DNA from 4 places in the Rhodoferax sp. SPJ4 genome. Region 3 is predicted to be linked to each of the others. Evidence: predicted binding sites of a transcription regulator. Region 3 holds the regulator's gene; each other region holds the start of a gene.

What was found. Region 3 encodes sigma-54, which starts transcription at its own class of promoters, with help from an activator protein. Its sites were predicted from a motif close to TGGCANGNAANCTGCTTT; they were not measured.
Region 1: a site for sigma-54 is predicted at 1,688-1,705, ahead of AC4BAR_RS12090 (ammonium transporter). Genes of this name have one in related genera too.
Region 2: a site for sigma-54 is predicted at 2,134-2,151, ahead of AC4BAR_RS13050 (ammonium transporter). Genes of this name have one in related genera too.
Region 4: a site for sigma-54 is predicted at 1,433-1,450, ahead of glnA (type I glutamate--ammonia ligase). Genes of this name have one in related genera too.

What each region holds. Positions count from the first base shown of each region.
Region 1 covers NZ_JBYZMN010000003.1:192,691-196,306, reverse strand. Annotated here, with positions in the region: gene AC4BAR_RS12105 (TMEM165/GDT1 family protein) at 1-8, opposite strand, end outside; gene AC4BAR_RS12100 (response regulator) at 122-760, opposite strand; gene AC4BAR_RS12095 (helix-turn-helix domain-containing protein) at 1,121-1,582, shown strand; gene AC4BAR_RS12090 (ammonium transporter) at 1,775-2,977, shown strand; gene argC (N-acetyl-gamma-glutamyl-phosphate reductase) at 2,994-3,616, opposite strand, start outside.
Region 2 covers NZ_JBYZMN010000003.1:398,509-402,124, forward strand. Annotated here, with positions in the region: gene AC4BAR_RS13040 (hypothetical protein) at 1-225, shown strand, start outside; gene AC4BAR_RS13045 (hypothetical protein) at 318-671, opposite strand; gene AC4BAR_RS13050 (ammonium transporter) at 681-2,102, opposite strand; gene AC4BAR_RS13055 (sulfite exporter TauE/SafE family protein) at 2,475-3,233, shown strand; gene mrdA (penicillin-binding protein 2) at 3,241-3,616, opposite strand, start outside.
Region 3 covers NZ_JBYZMN010000003.1:20,710-24,325, reverse strand. Annotated here, with positions in the region: gene lptA (lipopolysaccharide transport periplasmic protein LptA) at 1-40, shown strand, start outside; gene lptB (LPS export ABC transporter ATP-binding protein) at 37-816, shown strand; gene AC4BAR_RS11235 (RNA polymerase factor sigma-54) at 956-2,476, shown strand; gene AC4BAR_RS11230 (THUMP domain-containing class I SAM-dependent RNA methyltransferase) at 2,580-3,616, shown strand, end outside.
Region 4 covers NZ_JBYZMN010000001.1:1,106,151-1,109,766, reverse strand. Annotated here, with positions in the region: gene glnA (type I glutamate--ammonia ligase) at 1-1,386, opposite strand, end outside; gene AC4BAR_RS05485 (competence/damage-inducible protein A) at 1,611-2,474, opposite strand; gene AC4BAR_RS05480 (EI24 domain-containing protein) at 2,428-3,333, opposite strand; gene AC4BAR_RS05475 (sterol desaturase family protein) at 3,403-3,616, opposite strand, start outside.

The DNA.
Region 1 (3,616 bases), 170 kb from region 3:
GTTTCCATGAGGGGGTGAGAAAGCTGCGCAGGGTCGGCGCTGACCGCGGTCGCCGTGGGAAACCGGCGAGCCGATTATCGGGCGGCGCGGCTGAAGGGCGGCTGAAGCCGCCTGCCCTAGCTCAGACCTTGAAACCCAGCCGGGCGGTCTTGAACACCGCCTCGGTGCGGCTGTCCACGTCCAGCATGCGGTAGGCGGTGGACAAATGGGACTTGACGGTGCATTCGGCGATGTTGAGTTCGCGGGCAATCACCTTGTTGGGCTTGCCCTGCACCACCTTCATCAACACCTCGCGCTGGCGCCGGGTCAGCATGGCCAGGCCGCCCGAGGCAGCGGCGTTGCTGGCGGCCTCCGACTCCACTTCGTCCCGGCCGCCCGGCAGCATATGGGCGGGCAGGTAGATGCCGCCGGCCAGGATCAGCTGGATGGCGGCCAGCAGCACCTGCGGCGTGGACGACTTGGGCACATAGCCCATGGCGCCGGCGTCAATGGCCGCCTGGATGGTGGTCGGGCTCTCGTCGCCCGAGACGATGACCACCGGCACCCCTTCGCGGTGAGTGCGCAGCGTCATCAGGCCTTCCAGCCCCTGGGTGTTGGGCAGGTGCAGGTCCAGCAGCACCAGGTCGACATGGTCGGGATGCCGGATGGCCTCTTCCACCGAGCCCACGGCCGCCACTCGCACCGTGGCATCCAGCTCCATCAACAGGAACTGCAGGCTCTGCGAGAACAGCGGGTGGTCGTCAATCAACAGAATCTGCATCGTTTCTCCGTGCCCCCCATGCACCATGGGCGGCGATGCTTCGATTGTGCGGACCCCGCAGGGCGCTTGGCAAGGGAAATCGGGGGACAAAAAGAGTGCTTAAGTATGCAATCAACAGCGATAAACTGGCAAATGACACCTTTAGGTTACATATTTTCCTTGTCAGCTTCGGGATGACCCGAGGTGTTGTCTTTTGCTGCCGACGCGTCGCCAGGCTTGCCACTGGAAGCCAGCGGCCCTAGGGTGTAGGCTGCGTCAGGCAAGGTTCACGATGGGCCGCGTAAAAGCGTCCAGTCGGTCGGTCTCAAGACCCGCGGTTCAAAGCGGTGACAATGCGGTTTCGTTGAGGGAGTTTGTGTCATGGCCAACATTGCATCGGTGCTGAAAGAAGAAATCACGCGAATCGTCCGCAAGGAGGTGCGACGTGAAACCGAGGCCTTGCAGGCGCGAGGGGTGTCGCAGCGCAAGGAGTTGGCGGGGCTCAAACGCCAGCTGGCCGCCTTGGAAAAGCAGCTGCGCGCGCCAGCCGGCAAGGCGCCTCGGCCTGGTGCCGCCCCGCCGGCCGACGATGCCCAGCCCTCACGCCGCTTCAGTGCGGCGCGCCTGGTGGCCCAGCGCAAGCGGCTGGGCCTGTCGGCCGAGGCCTTTGGCTTGCTGCTGGGCGTGTCCAACCAGTCGGTTTACAAATGGGAGGCCGGCAAGGCCAGACCCAGGGCGGCCCAGCTGGAGTCCATCGCGGCGGTGCGGGGCCTGAGCAAGCGGCAAGCGGCCGACAAGCTGGCGGCCCTGCAAGGCGGGCCAGCCCCGGCTCCTGAGGCCTGAGCCCGCGCCGCATGGCGCCTTGGGCGCCCAAGATGGTGCTCATCTCTGACCAAAAACGGGCGTCTTGCTGGAAAAGTGCACCGAAATCGTCGATCCGCACGAATTTGGCGCGCTTTTTGCTTAACTTCGGTGCAGTGCGGTTGATTTGGGTAATTTCGCACCAAACACGCGCATTATTCGGAGTAAAGCCTCATGGATGCACTGAAACAGGGCTCAGACGCCTTGTTCATCTTGTTGGGCGGCATCATGGTCTTGGCCATGCATGCCGGGTTTGCCTTTTTGGAGCTGGGCACGGTTCGCAAGAAAAACCAGGTCAATGCGCTGGTCAAGATCCTGGTGGACTTTTCGGTCTCCACCGTGGTCTATTTTGTGGTGGGCTACAGCGTGGCCTATGGCACCAGCTTCTTTGTGGGCGCCGAGGTGCTGGCGGCCAAGAACGGCTACGAGCTGGTCAAGTTCTTCTTTCTGCTGACCTTTGCGGCGGCCATTCCCGCCATCATCTCGGGCGGCATTGCCGAACGGGCCCGTTTCGGGCCGCAGCTGATCGCCACCGCGGTGGTCGTGGGGCTGGCGTATCCGTTTTTTGAAGGCATCGTCTGGAACCAGCATTTCGGCGTGCAGGCCTGGATCAAGGCGCTGACCGGCGAGGAATTCCATGATTTTGCCGGCTCCATCGTGGTGCATGCGGTGGGCGGTTGGATCGCCTTGCCGGCGGTGCTGCTGCTGGGCGCACGCAGCAACCGCTACCGCAAGGACGGCGCCATCTCGGCCCACCCGCCGTCCAACATCCCCTTTTTGGCGCTGGGCGCGTGGATTTTGACGGTGGGCTGGTTTGGCTTCAACGTGATGAGCGCCCAGACCATCGACAAGATTTCCGGCCTGGTGGCGGTGAACTCGCTGATGGCCATGGTAGGCGGCACGCTGGTGGCGCTGGCGCTGGGCAAGAACGACCCGGGCTTTGTGCACAACGGCCCGCTGGCCGGCTTGGTGGCGGTGTGTGCCGGCTCCGACCTGATGCACCCGCTGGGCGCGCTGGTGGTGGGTGCGGTGGCCGGCGCCATCTTCGTGGTGATGTTCACGCTGACGCAGAACCGCTGGAAGATCGACGATGTGCTGGGTGTGTGGCCGCTGCACGGCCTGTGTGGCGCCTGGGGCGGCCTGGCCGCCGGCATCTTCGGTGCCAAGGCCCTGGGCGGCCTGGGCGGCGTGGCCTTCAGCGCCCAGCTGATCGGCAGCCTGATGGGCGTGGGCTGGGCGCTGCTCAGCGGGGCGGTGATTTATGGCCTCCTGAAGTTCAGCATGGGCCTGCGGCTGACCCAGGAAGAAGAGTACGAGGGCGCCGACCTGTCCATCCACCGCATCGGCGCCACCGCCGACCGCGACGCCAACTGGTGATGGGCCCGGCGGCGCCTCAGGCGCCGTCCATGCCCAGCATCAGCATCAGGTTTTGCACCGCAGCGCCGCTGGCGCCCTTGCCCAGGTTGTCGAGCCGGGCAAACAACACCGCATGGCGGTGCTCGGCGTTGCCGAACACCCGCAATTCCATCTTGTTGGTGTCGTTCAGCGCGGTGGCGTCCAGCTTGCCGTTCTCGGCGGCCGGCTCCACCGTCACCCAGCGGCTGCCGGCGTAATGCGCGGCCAACGCCTGCTGCAGGGCGGCGGCTGTGGGCTGGCCGGGCAATTGGTCCAGGTGCAGCGGCAGTTGCACCAGCATGCCCTGGCGGAAATTGCCCACCGAGGGCACAAACAGCGGCCGGCGGCTCAGGCCGGTGTAGCGCATGATTTCCGGCAGGTGCTTGTGCTGCAGCGTCAGCGCGTAGGCTTCGAACAACGGCGCCTCGCCGCGTTCATAGGCCTCGATCATGGCCCGGCCGCCGCCTGAATAGCCGCTGACCGAGGGCAGGGCGAGCGGGAAATCGGCCGGAATCAGGCCCGCGTCCACCAAGGGACGCAGCAACGCAATGGCCCCGGTGGCGTAGCAGCCCGGGTTGGCCACCCGGCTGGCACTGGCCACAGCTGCCTTTTGGCCAGCCG
Region 2 (3,616 bases), 380 kb from region 3:
ATTGTGGTCGGTTTTGTGGTGTTCGCCGCCATCGCCTTGTTCGTCCTGTCCAAGGGTGGCGACATCGACATGGGCGGTGAAAAGCACGGCGCCGAAGCGCAGCACATGGAAGAGGCCAAGGCCAAGTCGGCTGCTTCTGCCGCAACCGCCGTTGCTGCGCCTGCAGCGGCCGAGGCTGCATCGGCTGCCGCTGTCGCCGCATCTGCGGCTTCCGCCGCCAAGTAATCGGCACCTGGCCAGCGCCTCCGGCCGGGTGCCGGTGGGGCGTGGCCGCCGGCCATCAAGCCGCTCCCGTCAGGGGGCGGCTTTTTTCATGCTCAACGCAACCGGCCAACGTAGCGGCTGTCGGCGGCGCTGGGTGCAGCGGCCGTGCCGGCGGGTGCAGGTGCCGCAGGTGCCAGCCCGGTGGCCACGGCCACCGCGTGGATGGCCGCTGGCACTGGCGGGCTCCGGGGCGTGGCCAGAGCGGTCATGGCCTGCTCCAGCTTGTCGGCCCAGCCCAGCAGCTCGGTGTGGCCGTCCTGGGCCGCCCTGGCGCGGGCGTAACGCACCACCTCGGCCGCGTATTCGGCGTTGGCCGCCATCCATTCGACATCGGTCACCCGGCCGGTCTTGCGACGCAGCAACACATGCAGGTGGGCGGCAATCGCCACGGTTTCGGTGGGGGTCATCGGTGCTCCTCAGGTGCCCATTCGCTCGCTGTGCACGGCAATGTCCAGGCCGGTGTCTTCGGACTCGGCATCCACCCGCAGCGGCACCAGCAGCGAGGTGATCCACAGCAGCAGCGTGGTGATGAGCAGACTGTAGCCCAGCACCGCACCCACCCCCACCGCCTGGGTCAGCAGGTCGCCGCTGACACCGCCGATGGTCTTGCTGGCCAGCAGACCGGTCAGCAGCGAGCCGACAATGCCACCGATGCCGTGCACACCGAACACGTCCAGCGAGTCGTCGGCGCCCAGCAGCCGCTTCAGGCCGGTTGCGCCCCAGTAGCAGGCGACACCGGAGACGCCGCCAATCAGCAGCGCCGATGAAGGACTGACATAACCGGCCGCCGGGGTGATGGCCACCAGGCCCGCCACCAGCCCCGAGCACAGGCCCAGCAGCGAGGGCTTGTGGCGCACCACCCATTCGCCCAGCATCCAGGCCACGGCGCCAGCAGCGGCAGCGATGTGGGTCACGGCCATCGCCAGGCCCGCCCGCCCGTCGGCCGCCACCGCCGAGCCGGCATTGAAGCCGAACCAGCCCACCCACAGCAGGCCGGCGCCGGCCATGGTCAGGCCCAGGTTGAAGGGCTCGAAGGCCTGCTGGCCAAAACCGCGTCGCCGCCCCAACACCCAGGCGCAGGCCAGGCCGCTGATGCCGGCATTGATGTGCACCACCGAGCCGCCGGCAAAGTCCAGCGCACCGCGCTGGGCCAGCCAGCCACCGGGCTCCCAGACCCAGTGGGCGATGGGCACGTAGACCACCAGCGACCACAGGCCGATGAACAAAAGCATGGCCGAGAAGCGCATGCGTTCCACCAGCGCACCGATCACCAGCGCCGCGGTGATGATGGCAAAGCTCAGCTGGAACATCGCGTAGACCGACTCGGGGATCAGGGGCGCGATGTGGCTCACCGCCACCAGGCCGGCGTCCTTGCGATAGTCCAGCCCGCCAAACCACAGCCGGCCGTTGCCGCCTATCCAGCCGTTGCCCGGCGTGAAGGCCCAGGAGTAGCCGCAAGCAAACCACAACAGGCTGACGACGGCAGCCACCGCCACCACCGAGGCCATGGTGTTGATGACGTTCTTGCGCCGCACCATGCCGCCGTAGAACAGCGCAATGCCTGGCAAGGTCATCAGCAGCACCAGCGCGGTCGAGGTCATCATCCAGGCGGTGTCGGCGGGGCGCAGCGTGTCTTCCTTCACCAGCGCGGGATGGGTGGGTGGCCCAGCAGCGTCGCCGGGCTCCGCCGCCGTGACCGATAGGGACGCTGCTGACGGGGCGCTGGCGGGCCCGGCAAGCACCGGTGCGGCGCCCTGTGCCCAGGCGGTGGCTGGCAGGGTGGCGCACAGGGCCACACCCAGGGCGATGGCCAGAACAAACGACAGGGCGCGCAGCATGACGGGTCCTTCAGGGTTGTTTTTGGCACTGTTTGCATAAGCCGTGCCACGCCTCGCCGGGGCGCAGGTGGCCTGCCGCGTGGCGGGTTTCCGCTGCTGTGCACGTTGTTGTATTTGCGCACTGAATCGGGAAACCCCGAGTGCCCCGGCATGGGGCACAGGGGTACAGTTCTGGGCATTGCAGGAGGGAGTCGTCCCGAACGCGAGGAGCCGAGGAGACACTGAACAAAACAACCACAACGGATTGATCACAAAGACGCCCGCTCGAGGTGTTTGCACAAGGCGCTGGATTTCCAGCGCCTTTTCTTTTGGGGGCGACCGTTGCGTCCGGGGCAGCCGGGACGTCCAGGACGCGGGTGCCACAATGGCCGGATGGACTTGCTGTTCGTCTGCGCCGCCTCGCTGCTGGCGGGCCTGGTGGACGCCATCGTCGGCGGTGGTGGGCTGATTCTGGTGCCCGCGCTGTTCGCCACCTACCCCGGCACCCACCCGGCGACGCTGTTCGGTTGCAACAAGGGCGCCTCGGTGTGGGGCACGGGCATGGCCACCTGGCGCTACAGCCGGCGGGTACAGCTGAACTGGTTGTCGCTGCTGCCGGCGGCGCTGGCTGGCGGGCTGGGCGCTTTTGGCGGGGCCTGGGCGGTGACCCTGGTGTCGCCCGATTTCCTGCGCAAACTGCTGCCGCTGGTGCTGCTGGCAGTGCTGGTCTACACGCTGGCCCGCAAAGACCTGGGGCAACAGCACCGGCCCCGCTACGCCGGTCGCGCCGAGGTGCTGCCGGCGGTGGCCATCGGCCTGGTGGTGGGGGCCTACGACGGCTTTTTTGGCCCGGGCACCGGCAGCTTTTTCATCTTTTTGTGGGTGCGCTGGCTGGGCTACGACTTCCTGCACGCCTCGGCCTCGGCCAAGTTGCTCAACACCGCCACCAACATCGCCGCCCTGGCCTTGTTTGCCGCCAAGGGCCACATCTGGTGGCATTTGGCGCTGGCGATGGCGGTGGCCAACGTCGTGGGCAGTCTGGTGGGCACCCAATTGGCGCTGCGGCTGGGCACCGGCTTTGTGCGCCAGGTGTTCATGGCGGTGGTCAGCGCCCTGATTCTGAAGACTGGCTGGGACGCGTTCCTGCGCTGAGGGCTTGTCAGCGCGCGGGGGCTGCTGCCGCGGCCGCACTGGCGGCGTTGGCCTTGGCGGCCGTGGGACGCTCGCCCGCCTTGCCGGCGCTGAGCCGGGCCGCGGTGTTGGTGGGGGTGGCGTTGCCGGCCGGCCAGGGCACCTCGGCCACCGGGCGGGCACTGCCCACGGGCGCGGCGGCCTGGCCTTTTTGCACCGCGGCGATGTCTTCCGTGCTGGGGTATTGCTGCAGCAACCAGTAGTCGAACACCCGGCGCGCGATGGGGGCGGCCACCTCGGCACCCCAGCCGGCGTTTTCCACCACCACCGCCAGCGCGATCTTGGGATGCTCGGCCGGCGCAAACGCCATGTAAAGGGCGTGGTCGCGCTGGTGTTCGTCGAGC
Region 3 (3,616 bases):
ACTGCGGTCCAGCGAGCGCCTGCCCGGGAGCGGCAAATGAGTGCGCTGCCGGTCGCGGCCAGCGGCACAGAGGCGCCCAGCCGGCTGGAAGCCCGCGGCCTGCAAAAAGCCTACGGCAGCCGCAAGGTGGTCAAGGACGTCTCGCTGGCCGTGCAAAAAGGCGAGGTCGTGGGCCTGCTGGGGCCCAACGGCGCCGGCAAGACCACCTCGTTCTACATGATCGTGGGCCTGGTGCGGGCCGACGCCGGCGTGATCTCCATTGGCGGCCAGTCGGTCGAGCACATGCCCATCCACCGCCGTTCGCGGCTGGGCCTGAGCTATCTGCCGCAGGAAGCGTCGATCTTCCGCAAGCTCAATGTCGAAGACAACATCCGCGCGGTGCTGGAGTTGCAGCGCGACGAGGGCGGCCGGCCGCTGGGCCGCGCGGTCATCGAGCAGCGGGTGGATGCGCTGCTGCAAGACCTGCGGGTCGAGCACCTGCGCGATTCGCCGGCCCCTGCGCTGTCGGGCGGTGAGCGGCGCCGGGTCGAGATTGCCCGCGCCCTGGCCACCCAGCCGCAGTTCATCCTGCTCGACGAGCCCTTTGCCGGCATCGACCCGATCGCGGTGATCGAGATCCAGCGCATCATCGGTTTTCTGAAGTCGCGCGGCATCGGCGTGCTGATCACCGACCACAACGTGCGTGAAACCCTGGGCATCTGCGACCACGCCTACATCATCAGCGACGGTCATGTGCTGGCCCAGGGCACGCCCGCCGAGATCGTTGACAACGCCGATGTTCGCCGCGTCTACCTGGGCGAACATTTCCGCATGTGAACATGGCCCCCACGTTCGCGCACTGCGTGTCGCTCTCTGCCCCCCGAGGGGGCCGCGTTTTTCCTTGGGGCGGCCCGGCGGAAAAACCAGCGCCCCTGTTTGAGTCTTGCGGGGCATTCGCAGTCCCTTGTTCGCCTGCATGAAACAAGGCCTTTCCCTCCGTGTCTCCCAGCACCTCGCATTGACGCCGCAACTGCAGCAGTCAATCCGACTGCTGCAGCTGTCCACGCTGGAACTCAGCCAGGAGGTCGAGCAGATGCTCGACGAAAACCCCTTCCTCGACGTGGCCGACGAGACCGCGCCGCGCGAGGAGTTTGGCCTGGCCCAGGCCGATGCCCGGGCCGACGACGAGCCGTTTTCGTCATCGTCCAGCAGCACTGAGACCGAGGCGGTGGCCGATGGGGTGGGCGACGGTGAGCCAGCCCTGCCCGACAACTGGGACGGCGACGGCAGCACCGAGATCGCGCCCAACGACAGCGAGTGGGGCGGCGACGCGCCAGCCCACCAGCGGCAGGACGACGACGGCGCGATGGACGCCACCGAACTGGCCCGCCAGCAGGAGTCGCTGACCGCCTTTTTGCACCGCCAGGCCTTGTCGCTGCGCCTGAGCGAGATCGACCGCGCCGCGCTGCGTTTCCTGATCGAGTCGCTCAACGACGACGGCTACCTCGAAGACAGCCTGGACCTGCTGGCCCGCGGCCTGGCCGGCGACGATGCCGAGCAGGTCGAGGAGTTGGTGCAGCGTTTTGGCATGGCCTTGCGCCTGCTGCAAAGCCTGGAGCCGGTGGGCGTGGGTGCTCGCCACCTGGCCGAATGCCTGAGCCTGCAGCTCAAGGCCTTGCCCCCCAGCGAGGTGGTCAAGGCCGCCCAGGCCATTTGCGCCCAGCCCATGGAGCTGCTGGCGCGGCGCGATTTCAAGCGCCTGGCCCAGCTGTGCCAGCTCAGCGACGCGCTGGTGCGCCAGGGCATTGCACTGATCCAGACCCTGGAGCCCAAGCCAGGCCGGCGCTTTGTGGACGTGGAGCGCAACATCGTCGTGCCCGACGTCATCGTGGTGCAGGTGGGGCGTGGCCCCAACCCGCGTTTCCGGGCCCAGCTCAACCCCGACGTCATGCCCCGGCTGCGGGTGCACGACATCTATGCCGGTGCGCTCAAGGCCAGCCGCGGCGGCAATGCCCAGGCGCTTCAGCAGCGGCTGCAGGAAGCGCGCTGGTTCATCAAGAACATCCAGCAGCGCTTCGACACCATCCTGCGCGTCAGCAGCGCCATCGTCGAGCGGCAGAAGAACTTCTTCGTCCATGGCGAGCTGGCCATGCGGCCGCTGGTGCTGCGCGAGATCGCCGACGAGCTGGGCCTGCACGAGTCCACCATCTCGCGGGTCACCACCGCCAAGTACATGGCCACGCCTTTTGGCACCTTCGAGCTGAAGTATTTCTTCGGCTCGGCACTGGGCACCGAAACCGGCGGCAACGCGTCGAGCACCGCGGTGCGGGCGCTGATCAAGCAGTTTGTCAGCGCCGAAAACCTCAAGAAGCCGCTCAGCGACAACCAGATTTCCGAGATGCTGAAAGAGCAGGGCATTGAGTGCGCGCGCCGCACCGTGGCCAAGTACCGCGAGGCCTTGCGCATCGCGCCCGCCAACCTGCGCAAAGCACTGTGAACATGACCCCCACGCTCCCCACTGCGTGTGGTTCGCTGCCCGCCGAGGGGGCCGTGTTTCGCCCAGGGGCGGCCCGGCGGCGAAACATCCAGGCTTTTGACCAATGAACCAACTTCACCTTTTTTTGCCCTGCGCCGCTGGCGTGGAAGACCTGCTGGAGGCCGAGGTGCGGCGGCTGTGCAGCGGCCACACCGACAAGCTGCGCGGCGGCGTGCGGGTGGTGGCCTCCTGGCGCGACGCCATGCTGCTCAACCTGCACAGCCGGTTGGCCCAGCGGGTGCTGGTGCAGCTGGCGGACGGCTTTTACCGCAGCGAAAACGACCTCTATGCCATCGCCAGCGAGGTGGCCTGGGAAATCTGGTTCACGCCGCGGCAAAGCATCAAGGTGGAGATCACCGCCCAGCACAGCCCGCTGACCTCGCTGAACTTTGCCGCGCTGAAGGTCAAGGACGCGGTCTGTGACCGCTTCCGGGCCAAGAGCGGTGGCGTGCGGCCCGACGTCAACACCCAGTGGCCCGATGTGCGCATCTACACCCACCTGACCACCGACCGCTGCGCCCTCTACATCGACACCTCGGGCGAGCCGCTGTTCAAACGCGGCTGGCGCGAAGACAAGGGCGAGGCGCCGCTGAAGGAAACCCTGGCCGCCGCCATGCTGGCCGCCAGCGGCTGGGACGCCACGGTGCCGCTGTACGACCCCTGCTGCGGCAGCGGCACCATCGCCATCGAGGCCGCCACCATCGCCTGCCACCAGGCGCCTGGCCTGCTGCGCCGCTTCGCCTTCGAAAAATACCTGCCCTTCCAGGCCCATGTGTGGGACGCGCTGCGCGACCAGGCCGAGGCCGCCGTGTGCGCGCCCACCGCGCCGGTGTTTGGCAGCGACGTGGCCTTCCGCATGGTGGACTTCGCCCAGCGCAACGCCGAGCGGGCCGGTGTGGCCCACGCGGTGCAGTTGCGCGGCGGCGACGCCTTGCAGCGCATGCCGCCGGCCGAGGGCGGCGTGATGCTGCTCAACCCGCCTTATGGCGAACGCATCGCGGTGGCCGGTGTGGCCGGCAGCGGCCGCGGCCACGGTGCCGGCCGCGAGACCGCCCAGGTCGATGGCCAGCGCGATGAGGGCGACGACTTCTTTCCCCAGCT
Region 4 (3,616 bases), on a different contig from region 3:
CGGGTGCGGGGCCATGCGGAAGCGGGTCACTTCGCCCATCTTCAGCTCGATGTAGGCGTCCAGCATGGAGTCGGTGAACACGCCGCCCTTGGTCAGGAAGGCGCGGTCCTTGTCGAGGTACTCGAGCGCCTGGTCCAGGCTGTGGCACACGGTGGGCACCAGCTTGTCTTCTTCCGGCGGCAGGTGGTACAGGTCCTTGGTGGCCGCTTCGCCCGGATGAATTTTGTTTTCCACGCCGTCCAGACCGGCCATCATCAGGGCCGAGAAGCACAGGTAAGGGTTGGCCGATGGGTCCGGGAAACGCGCTTCGATGCGGCGGCCCTTGGGGTTGGCCACAAACGGAATGCGGATCGAGGCCGAGCGGTTGCGGGCCGAGTAGGCCAGCTTCACCGGGGCTTCGAAGCCAGGCACCAGGCGCTTGTAGCTGTTGGTGCCGGGGTTGGTGATGGCGTTCAGTGCGCGGGCGTGCTTGATGATGCCGCCGATGTAGTACAGCGCGAAATCGCTCAGGCCGGCGTAGCCGTCACCGGCGAACAGGTTCTTGCCGTCCTTCCAGATCGACTGGTGCACGTGCATGCCGGAGCCGTTGTCACCGGCGTAAGGCTTGGGCATGAAGGTGGCGGTCTTGCCGTAGGCGTTGGCCACGTTCCACACCACGTACTTCAGTACCTGGGTCCAGTCGGCGCGTTGCACCAGCGTGGAGAACTTGGTGCCGATTTCGTTCTGGCCGGCGCCCGCCACTTCGTGGTGGAACACTTCGACCGGGATGCCCAGCGATTCCAGAATGAGCGACATTTCGGCGCGCATGTCCTGCGTGCTGTCGACCGGGGGCACGGGGAAGTAGCCGCCCTTCACGGTGGGACGGTGGCCGCGGTTGCCGCCTTCGAGCTTGGCGCCGCTGTTCCAGGGGGCTTCGTATTCCTCGATTTCGCTGAACACGCGGCCAGGTTCGTTGCTCCAGCGCACGCCGTCGAAGATGAAGAATTCGGGTTCCGGACCGAAGAAGGCGGTGTCGCCAAGGCCGGAGGCCTTCAGGTAGGCTTCGGCGCGCTTGGCCACCGAGCGGGGGTCACGGTCATAGGCCTTGCCATCGCTGGGCTCGACCACATCGCACTGCAGGAACAGCGTGGTTTCTTCGAAGAAGGGGTCGATGTTGGCGGTGTTGGGGTCGGGCATCAGTTGCATGTCCGAGGCCTCAATGCCCTTCCAGCCGGCGATCGACGAACCGTCGAAGGCGTGGCCGGAGGTGAACTTGTCTTCATCGAAATGCGACACCGGCACGGTCACGTGCTGCTCTTTGCCACGGGTGTCTGTGAAACGGAAGTCAACGAACTTGACTTCGTTTTCTTTCACCATCTTCATCACGTCTGCGACGGTCTTTGCCATCAAGCTCTCCTGGTTGGGGTCATCGTTGAAAAAAGAACAGGCTCAAGATGCAGTTTTTGTGCCACGGTCGGTGGGTGTCATCTTTCCAGCGCCCCGTATTTTGCCCTGAGATGCGGCGGATTCCCGCCACCTGCGCAGGCTTGGTGCAAAAGTCTTGGCGCCACTGCGGCCGATGATGCACGAATTTGGTGCTATGCGGCCCGCACCAGGACCGTGCATGCCATCTAGCGCACCAACTCAGGGCCCAGCTTCGCCTCATGATGGTGGAGGCCGCTAAGCAGCGCCGCATAGGCGGCGTCCAGCAGCGCTGGCGCGCCCTTGACCCCCAGCTCGATGTGCCGGCCCCATTCGGGATGGGCCACGCTGGGCAGGCTGAAGACCTTGACGCCGGCGAAGTCGCGCTCGATGGCCTCCATCAACGGGGTCAGCGTGGCCTCCATCGCACCCATGACGATGACCGACTTCTCCCGCTGCGCCTGGCGGTGGAACAGATGGGCATACTGGGTGTCCAGCACCCAGGCCAGCATGGGCCAGGCCATCACCGGAAAGCCGGGCACAAAATGCACCTGGCCGCCGCCCGCACCGGCGCAGCTGAAACCCGGGATCTTGTTGTAGGGGTTGGGGATGATGGCCGCGCCTTCAGGGAACACACCCATGTTGAGCCGGTGCAGGTTGTCCGGGTGCTCGGGCTGGTAAACCGTGCCCTGTTCGCGGGCCAGGTCCTGCATGCGCTCACGGATCAGCACGGCCGCCTGCGGGTGCAGCACCAGGGGCCGGCTCAGTGCCCGCGCCGCGGCCTGGCGGGTGTGGTCGTCGGGGGTGGCGCCAATGCCGCCGAATGAGAAAACGATGTCGCCCGACGCGAAAGCCCGGCCCAGCGTGGCGGTGATGCGGGCCGGGTCGTCGCCCACGTAATCGGCATAGGCCAGCGCCAGGCCACGCTCGCCCAGCAGCTCAATGGCCTTGGCGAGGTGTTTGTCGGCCCGCTTGCCGGACAGGATTTCGTCGCCAATGATCACCAGGCCGATGGCCGGCGTCGTCTCAGGCGGGGGGGCGTTCGGCGGCAAAGGGCTCGAGGGTGGGCTCACGGTCATGGGTCAGCGCGGGCGGTTCGGCCACGGGGGTGGCAGGGGTTGCAGCGACGGCGGTGGCCTGCTCGCTGCGCAGCCGGTCCAGGCCGGCCAGGCAGAAGTGGGAGAACCACAGCGACGAAAAGGCAAACACCAGGGTGTAAATCCAAATCGCCACCGGCACCAGGATCACAAAGGCGGCGGCAAACAGCGCACCCGAGGCCCAGATGACGCTGGGGGCCGCGCCCAGGTAGCCGGTCAACACGCCGATGCCCAGCAGGGCCCCGCGGTGGCGGCGCATCAGTTCGCGCCGCTCGTCGGCACTGGCGTGTTCGGCCAGCGCGTCAAAGGCCATTACCCGGTAGGTCAGCCAGCCCCAGATCAGTGGCGGCAGGATCAGAATCAGTGGCGGCACCAGCCACAGCGGCATGGACACCACCAGGGCCACCACCGCCAGCAGCGTGGAGCCCAGTGACCAGACCAGACTGACCAGCACCGAGCCGCCGCGCTTGCGCGCCAGCAGGGGGAAGCGGCGCTCGGCCACCATGCTGACCAGCGTGGGCGTCATCAGCACCGCCACCACCAGCAGCGACAGCACGACGATGGCCGGCGTCACCGAGAAGATCACCACCAGCGGGGCCAGCACGGTTTTCAAATTGGTCAGGCCCATGTTCTGCAGCCAGCTGAGCAGTGTGCCCAGCAGCGCGGAATCGTCCAGGCCTTCGCGCACCCAGGCGGTCGACGGTTCCCAGAAAAAGTAGCCCAGGCCCAGCGCCAGACCGGCGGTCAGCAGCAGTGGCAGGAAAGACAGCGCGATCACCCGGGGGTGCAGGCAGTACGCCGTCGCCCGCCAGAAGGAATCAAAGATCAAAGCCATGGGCCAAAGCATAACCGGCCCGGGTAAAGCCCTTGGTGCGCCGATGGCGCCCGCCGCAGCAGCGGAAAATCAGGCCCAGCCACCCAGCCGCTTCAGGCCCAGCCACTGCTGGGACCAGAAGCCCTGGCCGTAGTCGCGGCCCTGCTCCACCTGGTCGCGCACGCCGGTGGCGTCGAAGCGCTGCTCGAAGTTGGCGGTGCCGAACAGCATGTCCCACCAGGGCAGCAAGACCCCAAAATTGCACCCGCCCAGGGTGTTCTTGCCGGCCGACTCGTGGCCGATG